2 regions of the Shewanella sp. BF02_Schw genome follow, and region 1 is predicted to be linked to the other one. Evidence: predicted binding sites of a transcription regulator. Region 1 holds the regulator's gene; the other holds the start of a gene.
The links. The regulator LexA, encoded in region 1, represses DNA repair genes until DNA is damaged. The targets are predictions, from matches to a motif close to TACTGTATNNNNATACAGTA.
Positions count from the first base shown of each region.

Region 2: the regulator LexA is predicted to act here: its motif matches at 2,490-2,509, upstream of dinB (DNA polymerase IV).

Region 1 covers NZ_JABKAW020000004.1:95,313-100,686, forward strand. Annotated here, with positions in the region: gene coxB (cytochrome c oxidase subunit II) at 1-1,292, opposite strand, end outside; gene HNW13_RS15680 (SulA-like leucine-rich domain-containing protein) at 1,688-2,194, opposite strand; gene lexA (transcriptional repressor LexA) at 2,191-2,805, opposite strand; gene plsB (glycerol-3-phosphate 1-O-acyltransferase PlsB) at 3,070-5,374, shown strand, end outside.
Region 2 covers NZ_JABKAW020000002.1:132,386-137,759, reverse strand. Annotated here, with positions in the region: gene bfr (bacterioferritin) at 30-500, shown strand; gene bfr (bacterioferritin) at 513-980, shown strand; gene HNW13_RS09015 (hypothetical protein) at 1,318-1,827, shown strand; gene HNW13_RS09010 (ankyrin repeat domain-containing protein) at 1,829-2,347, shown strand; gene dinB (DNA polymerase IV) at 2,547-3,626, shown strand; gene HNW13_RS09000 (aminoacyl-histidine dipeptidase) at 3,736-5,199, opposite strand.

The DNA of each region.
Region 1 (5,374 bases):
AATTGCTCCAAGGTTAACGTGGGCAGATCCTCTGGTACAACAGCTTCTGCTTCTGCTTCGACAGCTTGATTGGCTTTGTCGGTAACCGCATCGGTAATGTCAGTTGTCGTGGCTGCAATAGTACTTGCTGCATCGGTTACTGCTTTACTTGGTTCGGTGCTTGCCTCGTTACTGCCTAAAAAGTTGCCTATATCAGCAGCTTGAACTACGTCACCGCTATTATTGCCCCACGCATTACGCTCAAAGGTAATTACTGCGGCAATTTCTTGGGCGCTAAGTTGCTTTGCAAAGGCTTGCATTGCAGTACCTGGTTTACCGTTTAAGACGATATTCAGGTGATCTTTAACAGGGCCTTTTATGATAGGGCTGCCAATTAATGATGGGAATACACCAGGAAGACCCGCACCATTGGGTTGGTGACAAGCGGCGCACCTAGCAATATAGATTTGTTCACCTTGTGAGGTTAGCTCCTCAAGAGACAAGGTTTTAGACATTGATGCCGCAGCGGCTGCAGCTGCATTGCTTGCTAGTTTTTTTTGCTCCACTAACCAATTATCAAAATCGGCCTCCGATAATGCTTGCACCACAATCGGCATGAAACCATGGTCTTTACCGCATAACTCGGCACATTGGCCGCGATACGTTCCAGGCTTATCAATACGAGTCCAGGCTTCGTTGATAAAGCCTGGATTGGCATCTTTTTTAACGGCAAACGCGGGCACCCACCATGAATGGATAACATCATCTGATGTCATCAAGAAGCGCACTTTTTGGTTAATAGGCAGTACTAATGGCTTATCGACTTCAAGGAGGTAATGTTCGCCTTTGGCCTCACTGCCATCAATTTGTGCTCTGGGAGTGGATAATGTGCTGTAAAATTCGATGTCTTTATCAAAATAGCTGTAATGCCACTTCCACTGCGACCCGGTAATTTTTATGGTGAGATCAGCATCACTGGGATCTTCCATAGCAATCAAGGTTTTGGTGGCTGGAATAGCCATGCCGATTAAGATGATGAAAGGGATGACGGTCCAAGCAATTTCCACTTTGGTACTTTCGTGAAAATTGGCCGCGACAGCGCCTTTTGATTTGCGGTGATAAATCATTGAGTAAATCATGATCCCAAACACCACTAACCCAATTGCACAACAGATGTAAAGAATCGTCATGTGGAGGTCATAAACCTTGCCACTGATATCTGTCACGCCTTGAGTCATGTTGAGGGGCATTTCTGATGCCCCAAGCGGAAGTGCTACAAACACCACCAGTAAACAATACAACCATTGCTTCACAAGACTACTCCTCTGCTAATTGCAAATAGCAACTACAAAGAAGAGTCACACAGTAATTCTCTGCTCTATGCAAACTCTTCGGTTCCCGAAAAAAGTTTGATGACCTCAAAGTACTTTGGTGGCTGTAAACATACGGTTTACGGTTTTATTGTTAGCTGTGCACCACGCTTGTACCTACTACTGAACTTATCAATTTTGATTTGGCTCATTTGTCTGAAAGTAATCTTGATTACTGCCATTCACGTCCAATTAAAGATAAAAAATGTTTCATCCTTGTTAACCACATTACTTGTAGATTAAACATTGATCAAGATCACTTTGTTGGCTAATAGGCTGAAAAAAGATGAAAAAAAACCCTGAATTCAATACAGGGCTTGGTAATGAAGGGTTCGTGCTTAGTGAAATGAGCAAAAATTACTTGTTCCATTTGTTAAAGTAGGGCTAACAAGTTGATGTTTGTGAGGTAAGTGAGCATTCACATCTTCAATTACCACCCCTAATGCACGTGCACTTTTGGCGACAATTTCTAAACGGCGACTATCGCGAGCATCAAGTGAGCTTGTCCAAGTTACTACTGCGCTCGATGTACCGCTAGTGAGCGCTTTCTCCATGGCCCATAATGTTTCGACTTCATCTTTGGTGTGCACCAGTAAAATGCGATCCATTCTTACACCAGCACTTGCCAGCATATGTTTATAGCCAATATGGGGCGGGCTAATTAATACAATCCATCTGCCTTGCTGGCTCAATATTGCTAACTGGCTGCACAATTGGCTCAGTTCAGCTTCACCTTGGGTGACAGTTTGTAATGTTTGAATGGTTTGGGTGCCATGCAGTTCTGTTTCAGTTAAATCTACCCATAAGCCCGGGTGGCGTGGCGCGATGCCCATTAGTTTGTTCATAACCAATCTCCATTACGGATAACGCCAACGGCAAGCCCTTCGATGGTTAGGCTTTGGCAACTTAAATCTACTTTTATCGGATTGTAATCTTCATTTTCGGCATGCAGATAAATCACATTACCTTTTTGTTCAAATCGTTTTACGGTGACGTCATCATCAACACGTGCCACAACAACCTGGCCATTACGTGCTTGCTGCATTTTATGTACAGCGAGTAAGTCACCTTCTAAAATGCCAATGTTTTTCATGCTGTCACCACGCACTCGCAATAAAAAATCTGCGGCGGGCTTAAACATGTTTGGATCGACTTGATAGTATTGCTCTACATGCTCTTGGGCCAAAATTGGTTCACCAGCAGCAACCTGTCCAATGAGTGGCAGACCGGTTTCAACCTGTTCTTCATGAGGTAAACGAATGCCTCTTGAGGTACCAGGCATGATCTCGATAAAGCCTTTTTTGGCTAATGCTTTTAAATGCTCTTCGGCGGCATTAGCACTTTTAAAGCCAAGACGATTCGCAATTTCAGCACGAGTGGGTGGCATACCTGTTTCGGCGATATTGTTTTTAATTAAGTCTAAAATTTCTGCTTGGCGCGGCGTTAACGGTCTCATGATGATTCCTGTCTTTTTATACAGTGACTGTCATTATATACAGTGTTTGTGTTCGCGCAAGTATTAACCAACTATTTTTTGTATTTTGTTGATTAAGTATCACTCAACAATATGTTTTAATTAACTATTACTAATGTTCTGTCTTATGTTATTTCTGATAGTGAGAGCTTAAACGTAAAGATAGATCGGTCTGATAGTGTAAGCAGGGTGGTTTCTGGTATCCTATACGACAATATTACAGTGGCTTATGTTGCGAAAATAACCATGTCAAAACCAGATTCAATATTTTTACGAGCATTAAGATGGATTCAAAAGTGGATGGTACAGACCATTGTGGTCCCTCACGATCCTTTTGATGACCTCAATATAGATCCAACTAAACCTTTGGTTTATTTAATGAAAACGGAATCTATTAGCGATATTGCCGCGTTGAGCGAAATCACCGAGGGCTTTGGTCTGCCCAGTCCTTATGAGCCATTACAGCTTGATGGCTTAACCGTGCCTCGTGTGGTCTGTTTAGAGGGCCGCAAGCCACTATTTGGTAAACGTGAAAGTGGTGACAAATTCCTTAATTATTTTACCAGTTTATTGTCACTTCATAGTGAGAGCCCTGAATTAGATATACAGTTGGTTCCTGTTTGCCTTTATTGGGGACGTACCCCAGGTAAAGAAGAAGACAGCATGAAAGCTGCTGTATTTGAACGTGAAAACCCTACGTGGTTACGTAAATGGTTAATGATTTTATTTTTAGGACGCCATAATTTCGTCCAGTTTTCTAATGCATTATCGCTTCGTCATATGGCCGATGAACATGGTACTGATAAAAGAATTGCTCACAAATTAACCCGAGTCGCCCGTGTGCATTTCCGCCGTCAACGCAAAGTGATGACGGGGCCACAATTACCGAATCGACAAGCGTTGTTTGCCTCTTTATTAAAATCAGAATCTATCAAAAAAGCCATTGAAGAAGAGTCTGCAAATAAGAAAGTAACAGTCGAGAAAGCACGTGAAACCGCCATTGAATACCTTGATGAAATTGCCGCAGACTATTCTGATAGTTTGGTGCGTATTGCCGAACGTTTCCTGACTTGGTTATGGAACAAATTATACAGTGGCATCAATATCAAAGGTGCCGAGCAAGTAAGACAGTTACATCATGATGGCCATGAAATTGTTTACGTTCCTTGCCATCGTAGCCATATGGATTACTTGCTACTGTCGTATATTTTGTATTATCAGGGCATGGTTCCGCCGCACATTGCTGCCGGTATTAACCTTAATTTTTGGCCAGCAGGGCCGATGTTCCGCCGTGGTGGGGCATTCTTTATCCGTCGTAGTTTTAATGGTAATAAACTTTATACCGCAGTATTTCGTGAATATTTAGATCAGTTATTTGCTAAGGGTTATGCGGTCGAGTATTTCACTGAAGGAGGTCGTTCGCGTACAGGACGTTTGCTAGCGCCTAAAACCGGTATGTTGGCTATGACAATTAACAGTGTGCTACGTGGGATAGAGCGCCCAGTAACCTTAGTACCCGTGTATTTAGGTTATGACCATGTGATGGAAGTGGCGACGTACCACAAAGAATTAAGCGGTAAGAAAAAGAAAAAAGAATCTGTATGGCAGGTATTTGGTGCTATTCGTAAGTTAGGCAATTTTGGCCAAGGTTATGTGAATTTTGGTGAGCCGATTAATTTACAACAGTTCTTAAATCAGCAGGCGCCAGAGTGGCGTGATGAGCTAGCTAAAGATCCTGACCAAAAACCATCTTGGTTTACGCCCTCAGTTAATTTGTTAGCTAACCGCGTAATGACTAATATTAATGGAGCGGCCGCAGCCAGTTCAGTAACATTGACTAGTTTAGTGTTATTAGCGTCAGAGCAAAATGCGTTAGAAAGAAGCCAGTTAGAACGTCAGCTTGATTTGTATTTAGCCTTACTTAAAACAGTGCCTTATACCGATTATACCTCTGTGGCCGAAGGTAATGGCAAGTCAATTATTGATCACTGTCTGTCGTTAAATAAGTTTGTGAGTACCAAAGACCTTATTGGTGAAATTATTTCAGTTGATGAAAAAATTGCCATCACCATGAGTTATTACCGTAATAATATTATTCATTTGATGGCGTTGCCGTCATTAATTGCCAGTTGTTTAGTGCATTATGACGTGTGCGATCGCCAGCGAATTCATGGCATTGTAATGGACTTTTATCCATTACTTAAAGCTGAGCTATTTATGAGCATTGATGATGTGCCTCAACATGTGGATAGCATTTTAGATTTCATGGTTGAACAAGGTTTACTGACCGGTAGCGATCAGTTTGAGATAACGCCTCGTCATATTACCCAAGTGTTACTGCTTGCTGAAACTATCAGTGAAACGTTGCAACGTTATGCGATTATCTTCAATTTACTGGCAATAAAACCTGATCTTGAGCGCTCAGAACTGGAACGCGATAGTCATTTGTTAGCCCAACGATTAGGCGCGCTGCATGGCATTACCGCACCAGAATTTTATGACAAAAAATTATATAATACCCTGAGTGTGAAACTGAAAGAATTGGGTTATT
Region 2 (5,374 bases), on a different contig from region 1:
GATCACATTATTTATCGAGGGACATTACTATGAAAGGTCATCCTAAAGTCATCAGCCAACTCAATCGTGTACTTACCTGTGAGCTGACCGCCATTAACCAATACTTTTTACATGCTCGCATGTTTAAGCATTGGGGATTGGAAAAGCTTAATGAGAAAGAGTATAAAAAATCGATTGAAGACATGAAGCATGCTGACAAGCTGATTGAACGTGTATTGTTTCTTGAAGGTTTACCTAACCTACAACAGTTAGATAAATTGCGCATTGGTGAACATGCTGAAGAAATGCTTAGCTGTGATCTAACTGCAATTACGGAACAAATTGCCATTTTGCGTGAAGCCATTAAGGTATGCGAAACTCAGCAAGATTATGTTAGCCGCGATTTATTTGAAGATTTACTCGAAGACGAAGAAGAACATCTAGATTGGATTGAGTCGCAGCAAGAGCTAATCAATCAAACCGGTATTCAAAATTATCTTCAATCACAAATTAACGACTAATAGGAAATTATCATGAAAGGCCATCCAGAAGTCATCGACGCTTTAAATAGTTTATTAACCGGCGAATTGTCTGCCATGGATCAATATTTTGTCCATGCTCACATGTATGAAGACTGGGGGTTCAATGAACTGTATACCCGTATTCTGCATGAGTCAGACGACGAGAAGTTGCATGCAGCTAAATTAGTTCAACGCATTTTGTTTTTAGAAGGCACTCCAGATGTTGGCAGCCGTGAAGCGTTGAATATTGGTAAAGATGTGCAAGAAATGCTGAGAAATGATCTTGCATACGAATATCATGTAGCTGATCATTTGCGTAAAGTTATCGCGCTATGTGAAGAAAAAGCTGATTACCAAAGCCGTGAAATTTTAGAAGTGTTATTAGATGACACTGAATCTGATCACATGTACTGGTTAGAAAAGCAACTCGGTCTAATTGAACGTATTGGTTTACAAAACTATTTACAGACCAAAATGTAATGTCTTAATTGATATGTTACATGTTAATAAAGCCCAACTGCGTTTGGGTTTTTTTGTGTCATTTCAACACTCATGTGGAGGCTCTGGAAGACAGGTTAACCGCATTAGTGCTTGCTTTTTGAACTATTCGTTTAACCTGCAAACAAAAAATAGTCCAAGCCATGAAGATTTTATGGGTTATAACAACTCATTAAATAAACTATTTTTGTTTAAAAAACGTTTGGGGTCTTCACCCTGCTCTGGAAGAGATACATTAAAAGTGATAATGGTTTTTTTCTAATTAAATTGATATATTTAGTTTTTAATAGGACGTATTTTAAACTATATGGAAATGGAAATGGAAATGGAAATGGAAATGGAAATGGAAATGGAAATGGAAATGAATAGAAATGTACACCTTAAAAACTTCAAAAGTAGTGAACTCATATTTGATAATGATGAAACTATAATTATTTTAAAGTTCATATTTTCCAGTCAACATTCGATTATAGATGAGTTAGATATTACTGATGAAGTTCGTGAGTTTGCTCAAGGTTTGTTAGTTGAGGCTGTCGATGCATCTTATGCGATGGGATTTATCGACTCTTTATTTCGATCAACAATGAATCCTCAAGATGGTGCTAAAAAAGTCATAATAAAATTTGGGCGCAGCGCTGCAAAACATTGGTTTAGTCATGCAACAGCTAAAGACTTAATGCAAATAAAAATCCATGACAGAGTGAGAGAACAACTATCATATAGCTTCGGTCGTGTTTTAGTGTTGTATTTAAATGGAATAGCAAAAACAAACAGTCGACATTTTGGTGTTTTAGCTTTTAACCTAAATAACAAAGTTATATGGAGTTAAAATGAAACTTAAGTTACTAATTGGATGCGCTTTTACTATTATTATTATGTATTCATTAGGTGCTATTTATTCTCTTGAAAATAGCCGTGTTGAAGATGTTGTATTATGCAGTGTCGAAGATAATACGCATTACATACCAAATTCGTTCTGTGAATTTTATTTGTTTAATTTTAGATTAACGAAACAAGACTTAGATGATCTTCAGTCTGTAGGTGGTATAGCATTTTTATTTGGCATTTCTAATCAGAAAAAAAGATATGTTTATTTAGATAAATTTATCGACAATGGTGCCTCCGTTAATACTAAAAGTAAGATTGATGGACTACCGCCTCTTCATGCCGCAATCTTACTCAATGATAAAAAATTAGTTGAATACTTACTGAGCAAAGGCAGTGACCCTCAACTGCTAGATAGTCAATTACGGTTAAATGCTTATGATTTTGTACTGCTTTTGAAAAGAAAGAATGACTCAATAAATCGAATTGAAGTCATAAGAATGTTGTCTACAATCAATTTATAAATTGAATAATTTGCTAGATGATTTAGCTTTTTTTCAGAATAATATTTTATTGCGTTTTAGGATGGCTTGAAGCTAGCTTTTGACATTTAAAAATATCTTGAGTCACATTTATTCATTATATTAATAATAAGCAACGATTGAATACTGTTTATATATACAGTACCATCATGGTAATTGAGTTAATGATAATGGTTATAGAATGCGTAAAATCATTCACATCGATATGGATTGTTATTTTGCTGCGGTAGAAATGCGTGATTTTCCTGAGTTAAGAGGAAAGCCCATTGCTGTTGGCGGCAGAAGTGATCGCCGTGGTGTGATAAGTACTTGCAGTTATGAAGCCCGCAAATTTGGGGTGCGAAGTGCTATGTCCAGTTATCATGCGTTGCAGTTATGTCCGCAGTTAATTTTAGTGCCTGGACGGATGGAAGTGTATAAATCAGTGTCACTCCAAATACGTGAGATTTTTCATCGATATACTGATCTTGTCGAACCCTTGTCTTTAGACGAAGCTTATCTTGATGTCACAGATTGCGATTCTCATCAAGGCAGTGCGACATTAATTGCCAAAGCGATACGTGATGACATTTATGAGGTCACTGGATTAACGGCTTCAGCAGGTATTGCACCCATTAAGTTTTTAGCCAAAATTGCATCCGATTTAAATAAGCCTAATGGACAATATGTTATCACCCCAAATCAAATTGCTGATTTTGTAAAAGACCTACCTCTGAGTAAAATTCCTGGCGTCGGTAAAGTCACTTCAAAAAAGTTAGCCGATATTGGCTTAACCACTTGTTATGACGTGCAACAATACCCTAAAGTGCAATTAATTGAGGCCTTTGGTAAGTTTGGCCATGTGTTGGCTGAGCGTGCACAAGGTATCGATTCAAGGCAAATTAGCCCGCACCGAGTGCGTAAGTCAGTAGGGGTTGAAACCACGTTAGCTAAAGACATTTTTACGTTAGAGCAATGTCATCAAGTATTACCACAGCTTATTCAAGAGCTGAGTGCTCGGGTTCATCGGAGTGCGAAAGATAGACAGATCCATAAGCAGGTTGTAAAACTGAAATTTAATGATTTTAAGCAGACCACCATCGAGCATCGCAGTGATGAGATTTCAATTAACCTGTTTCATGAATTATTACTGCAAGCATTACAACGAAGCCAAGGGCGAGGGATTCGGTTACTCGGTGTGAGCGTTGGCCTAGCGGATGTGACGTTGGTTTCTTCCGAGAATAGTGCCGATCAAATTACTCAACTCGATTTACAATTTTAGGCGCCCATTTTATAACGGAAACCATAGAGAGCAAAAAGGCGACATTGCTGTCGCCTTTGATTTATAGCTTATCCGCCAATTATAATCTTGGCCATAATCACTTGATTGATTACGCCTCTTTAGCAGGAATACGCTCTAATACAGCTAGCAGTAATTCCCAATATTGACCAACCGTGGTGATGTTAACCATTTCATCTGGGCTGTGCGGATAGCGAATCGTCGGACCAATCGATACCATGTCCATATGTGGATAAGGTTCTTTAAATAAACCACATTCAAGACCCGCATGAATAACCATCACAGTAGGATCTTTTTTATAAATATCGTTATAGGTGTCACGCACAATTGCCATAACAGATGAGCTAGTGTCTGGTTTCCAACCTGGATAAGCACCGCTTAAATCAATGCTAGCACCCGATAGATTTGATAGTGCGGTTAGCATACCGGTGACTTCTTCACGCCCCGAATCGATTAATGAACGAATAAGGCATAATATTTCTACGCTTTCATCTTCAGTACTGATCACGCCTATATTTAGTGATGTTTCAGTCACACCCTCCACTTCATCACTCATGCGCATTACGCCGTTAGGGCAAGCATGTAATAAATCGATTAAGGTATTTTGCGCTTCTTCGCCCATGACTTTTGTTGGTGCATCAATAGCGGCTAATGTGAGTAACATCGATGGGTCAGCTACGGCTAACTCTTCACGCACTAACGCTTGAAATGACTCAATAGCTTGTTTTAATGCTTCAACATTTTCAGCTGGCAACATCAATTGAACGTTAGCTTCACGTGGAATAGCATTACGCAGCGAACCACCACTAAAGCTGACCAGCTCTAAGGCTAATTCGTCACTGTATTTAAATAAAAATCGCGCTAATAACTTGTTAGCGTTACCACGACCAAGATGAATATTGACACCAGAATGGCCGCCTTTTAAACCCGACATAGTCAGTGAAAAGCTGGCGTTGCTTTGTTCTGGTGCTTGCCAAGACATTGGTATACTTATCTGTGCATCAACACCGCCGGCGCAACCCATGTAGATTTCACCTTCTTGCTCTGAATCAGTATTAATTAAAATTTCAGCATCAAGGTAACCGGCTTCTAAACCAAAAGCGCCCGTCATGCCGGCTTCTTCATCAATGGTGAGCAGCACTTCGAGTGGCCCGTGCTTAATGTCTTTACTGCCTAAAACGGCCAGCGCCGAAGACATACCAATACCGTTATCTGAACCTAAGGTAGTGCCTTTGGCTTTAACCCAATCACCGTCTACATAGGCTTCTATCGGATCGGTTTCAAAGTTATGTACTTTGTCGGCATTTTTTTGCGGCACCATATCAATGTGCGCTTGTAACACCACTATTTTGCAGTTTTCCATTCCTGCAGTAGCAGGCTTACGGATGATTAAATTACCCACTTTGTCTTCAACAACCGCAAGGCCTTGAGCTTTTGCCCATTGTTGAATATGTTGTGATAACGCATGTTCATGTTTTGATGGATGTGGAATAGCACAAATTTGTTCAAACCATTGCCATAGAGGCTGAGGATATAATTGAGTTAATGCAGTCACGAAACGCCCTCTAAGATGAAATCAAGTCGATATACGACACAAAATATTACTGCCACTATTTTAACATATTCTGCGCAGTTACTTGATATTGCGATAGCGATTTGCCAAGGTTTAGTCCACAAATCTGTAAATAATTATGAACCCACTAATTTATCTATATTCCTAAAGAGTAAGG